One region of the Paenibacillus sp. fava2 genome, then DNA from elsewhere that is predicted to be linked to it. Evidence: a T-box and tRNA genes for the amino acid it is inferred to sense, from the RefSeq annotation. Region 1 holds a T-box; the other holds one or more tRNA genes.

Region 1 (2,198 bases):
CCTGCTCTGTGTACCCCAGCACCTCGAGTGCCTGCTTGACCATCGCCTGCGGATATTCCTGTCTGTAGTCGATGACATTAACCACCCGGTCAGCCCGGCCAAAAGCCCGCTGCTCCCCGCTCAGCCCCGTAGTCCAAAGTCCGGCGTTAAACTCACTGTAGCTGAAATCTTTATCCAGCAGCCCGAATTTCCAGAGATGATAGGCAATATCCTTGGCCGTATAGGTCAAAATACCGTTCGAGCGCACCAGCACCTTATCTTTGTGATGCTCATCTGCCTCTGACGGCTCCTCCGCAGCCTGTTTGAGAATCCAGCAGCCCGCCAGCTTGCCCTCTGTTTCCTGCACGAATACCTCTGTCTGCTCCAGCAGCGCAAAAGCCGATGCCCAGAAGCCTTCCTTTAGAATACTGCTCTCCCAGACCAGCAGGTCATAGCCAATGCCAAAACCCCTCATCTCCGCGACATGCTCCCGCACAATCCGTTCGGCGACAAGACTGCCCAGCCAGGCGGTATTGCCGTGGCCTTCTTCCAGCGCGTGAAGAATCTCCGTCCGTTTGTGCACACTCTCCGGATGCAGCGCGTATTCTTTGTTCACACCGGCATATATGTCCCAGCAGTAATCTCCAAAACGGATATGATCACCCGCGAGCGGCACATTCAGCAGCCCGACCACCGTATCCGCCAGCTGATTGCCGAGATCATCCACATAGTTATGCACCTCAACGCTGTACCCGGTTTTTCGCAAAATACGCACCAGTGCATCCCCGATACAAGAGTTTCTGAGATGTCCTATATGCATTGATTTGTTTGGATTCACGCTGGTATGCTCAACGATAACTTTTTCCCCTGCTGCCCCGGGCAGTTCAAAGCTGCGTCCGGCCCACTCCTGCCAGTCGATATATAGATTAATGAAGCCGGGTGCGGCAATATCGATTTTGCAAAAAAGTCCGTTTAAACCACCTGATTGACTAATTTCAGTTGTTATCAGCTCTGCAATAGCCAAAGGCGCCTTACGGAGTACTCTGGCCAGCTGCATAGCAATATTACTGGAGTAGTCCCCGAAATCGGGATTAGCAGGCTGCTCGAGGACAACAGAGGGAAGCTCCGTAACTGCTGCACCCAAGGCTGTGATCACCTGCCGGACGCTTTGCTCCAGGCTGTTTTTGATAAGTTGGCTTAACATGAATTTGACCTCCTATTTTGGCAATATGGCTGCAGCACCGATGAACGGGGAACCTTTTTCCATAAGAAAAAGCCCTCATCTCATCAAAGAGACGAAGGCTTGATTAGCGCTCGCGGTACCACTCTCGTTGCTGAACCGCAGTTCAGCCACTCACAAGTTAACGGTCTTCAGCCGGGGCTTCCTACTGTTCGTTCAGAAGTCCATCTCCCGGGTGCGCTTCATGTATTGGCTCTGTACCGGTTTCCACCATTCCCGGCTCGCTGAGACTAGATCCGACACACTACTGTCCCGTTCATCGATTACGTATGATTTTGTTCAAGTATAGCGAATTTCCGGAAGAAAGCAAGAGGCGGGAGGGAAGACGACTGTTTTTTTGTGAAAAATACTAATCCGAGGTAGGTGCTGCTGTGAGCGTTTTAATGTCTGTGGACCCGTAGATCAGTAGTGCAATCACAATGACGAGCAAAAGCCCGCCGGCGAATTCCTCCCCGTCAAAATCCGCTTTTCCCATTAGCGCTGTCCCCCTTTTCGGCGGTATTCCTTATGAGTTATCCGCTTTTTGCTTCAGGGCGGTCATAATTTCGTTCAAAGTCAGGCTGCTGTTATCGTCCAGAAAGCTGACCAGCTTATCCACATTGCTCTGGCTTAGATCGCTTAACGTTTTATATTTGCCGACCAGGCCGACCACCAGTGATGCATCAGTAAACATCTGAATCGAATCCACCCTCAGCTTACCTGTCAGCAAAAGCGCTGCAACCGCGAATTCCAGCCCCTTCGGGCTTTGGGCCTTTGGATTTGCCGGCTGTTTCTTGGTACTTGTTTTTTTCCCTTTGCCAGGAGGGACCATGGGACTCCCTTCTTCCATCTCCAACGTTCAGGAAAGCAGCAGCACGATAGGCATTCTCTCCATAGAACAGCTTATGCGGATTTGAAGATTTCGGTGAATGCAGCCTGTCTGCCGTCCACACAGCCGGAACTGCGCAGGAATATTAATATATTGTGCGGTTCATTAGAA
Region 2 (2,198 bases), 1.5 Mb from region 1:
AATAGTAACCAAACGACTCGGCAACCGCACCTTCGGCCTGAATCTCCGAGACCGTAGTCTCATCCAGCCTGCGGCGGCGGGTCATTTCCAGGGCATCACCGATCCCATGGACAATGATACGCGATCTGCGGATAATTTGTACAATCTCGCCGATGTTCGAGTCATGCCCCAGCGACTGGTAAGCTTCCTCGCTGAGCAGATCCGGCACATGCAGCAGACGGTAATTAGCTCCGATCCGCTTAGCCATGGTAGAAGCAATCGTATTGGCCTGAATCTCCATGCTCTCTCCAAGCCCTCCGCGTGCAGGGACAACCCATGCATTCTTATAGGAGGCGGATAAAGGCAGGGTCAGCTGATCGGCCATCTCAGCCAGTGTAGAGCCGCCTGTTACGGCAATGGTATCGTCACCGCGCAGTACACCGAGAAAGGCCTTGGCGCCTGCACGTCCCAGCTCACGCTTGGTGAACGGAGATGATTCACAATCCCCAGGCACGATAATAACTTTACTAAGATCATACGTTGAGCGGATCTTCTCTTCCAGATCATCCAGGCCGAACAGGCTCTTGGCGATCGGCTCCAGCAGGTCAAGCGTTCTGCGACCGGCATCGCTAATACGCATGCCGACACTCTCGATCTCAATGAGCCCTTGCGATTTCAGAAGATCCGTCTCGGCACGCAGTACCCGCTCGGTCATATCCAGCGACGCGGCCAGTGTTCTGCGCCCAATAATATCGGACAGCATGATCTGATGTAGAATCGTGTAACGTCTCTTAAGGGTTTCCATGAGATCCGGCAGAAGCTGCTTTTGGATTTCCAATAAATTGCGCATGCTTTCACTCCTGCAACTTCGTCTTTCTCTATTCCCTTGTTCGTGGTCTCAAAATGTCCCGGGTTAACTTTTTAAGTCCCACTCATATTCTAACCAAATATTACGCGGAGTGCAAGTCATCCGAGAGTATAATTCTCAACCGCTTTTCATCTTATACATCTGTCACAGGGTGTAAGAGACGGACATCCCTTTGGGCACAGCCGAAACAGCCTGTCCTCTTCACGGATGAACGGAAACAGAATGTTTGGAGCCTTAAAGTTATTTTCGAGGACATCTTCAATGTTTATTGCAATTTATAAGTTCATGTATTATAATAAATTCTGTTGCGCCCGTGGTCCAATGGATATGACGTAGGCCTCCGAAGCCTGAGATCCAAGTTCGATTCTTGGCGGGCGCGCCATTAATTTCATGTTTGTACATAATTTAGCAGTAGTCCTACTGTTAATTAACCAAAGAGCCGCTTGTCGGCTCTTTTTTTTAAAACTAAGTTTGACTTTCTTTGACTTTTTGTTTGATTTTGTTTATCATGTGGTTAATACGGTAACAGTAAAAATGAACACATTCCGAAGAACCCATTCAAGGAGGTTTTACACGTGAGTTATATTCCTATGGTAGTAGAACAGAGCAACCGCGGCGAACGCGCTTATGACATCTATTCCCGCCTGCTGAAGGACCGCATTATTTTCCTTGGAACGGATGTTAATGACGTTGTAGCCAATTCCATCATCGCACAAATGCTGTTCCTGGCCGCCGAAGACCCGGATAAGGACATTCACCTGTACATCAACAGCCCGGGCGGTTCGATTACAGCCGGTATGGCTATCTTTGATACAATGCAATACATCAAACCGGATGTATCCACGATCTGCGTGGGTATGGCGGCTTCCATGGGAGCATTCCTGCTGAATGCCGGAGCCAAGGGCAAACGCTTCGCGCTGCCTAACAGCGAAATCATGATTCACCAGCCGCTGGGCGGGGCTCAGGGCCAGGCAACGGATATTGAAATCCGCGCCCGCCGCATCCTGAAGCTGCGCGACAAGCTGAACCGCATCCTCTCCGAGCGTACCGGCCAGCCGCTGGAACGCATTGAGAAGGATACAGACCGCGATTACTTCATGAGCGCTGCTGATGCAGCCGAGTACGGTATCGTCGATAAAGTTATCGAGAAGACACTGCCAGCCGGCGTGTAAGCTGAATAACAGCACAGAAGGCTGCCGGGACCCTCAAGGGTCCCGGCAGCCTTCTTTTACATTCTTATATATTCAGTTCCAGACCCGTATAAACTTAACCAAGCCGCCCGTAGCCCAGACCGTTCAGCTTGCCGGCAATAATCCGGTAGCCCCTGCTATTAGGATGGATATGATCAAGA

Evidence for each region. A T-box is a leader RNA that pairs with one kind of tRNA and senses whether it is charged. The one in region 1 lies ahead of AC4G46_RS25945 (arginine--tRNA ligase), so its partner is inferred to be a tRNA-Arg.
Region 2: it has a tRNA-Arg gene. The T-box ahead of AC4G46_RS25945 (arginine--tRNA ligase) is inferred to sense a tRNA for this amino acid. The anticodon was not compared.

What each region holds. Positions count from the first base shown of each region.
Region 1 is NZ_CM177755.1:5,911,643-5,913,840, reverse strand. Features, by position in the region: gene AC4G46_RS25945 (arginine--tRNA ligase) at 1-1,183, opposite strand, end outside; T-box leader at 1,268-1,488, opposite strand; gene AC4G46_RS25940 (hypothetical protein) at 1,569-1,694, opposite strand; gene AC4G46_RS25935 (hypothetical protein) at 1,725-2,048, opposite strand.
Region 2 is NZ_CM177755.1:172,394-174,591, reverse strand. Features, by position in the region: gene AC4G46_RS00885 (sugar-binding transcriptional regulator) at 1-829, opposite strand, end outside; tRNA gene AC4G46_RS00880 (tRNA-Arg) at 1,155-1,229, shown strand; gene clpP (ATP-dependent Clp endopeptidase proteolytic subunit ClpP) at 1,423-2,019, shown strand; gene AC4G46_RS00870 (GDSL-type esterase/lipase family protein) at 2,114-2,198, opposite strand, start outside.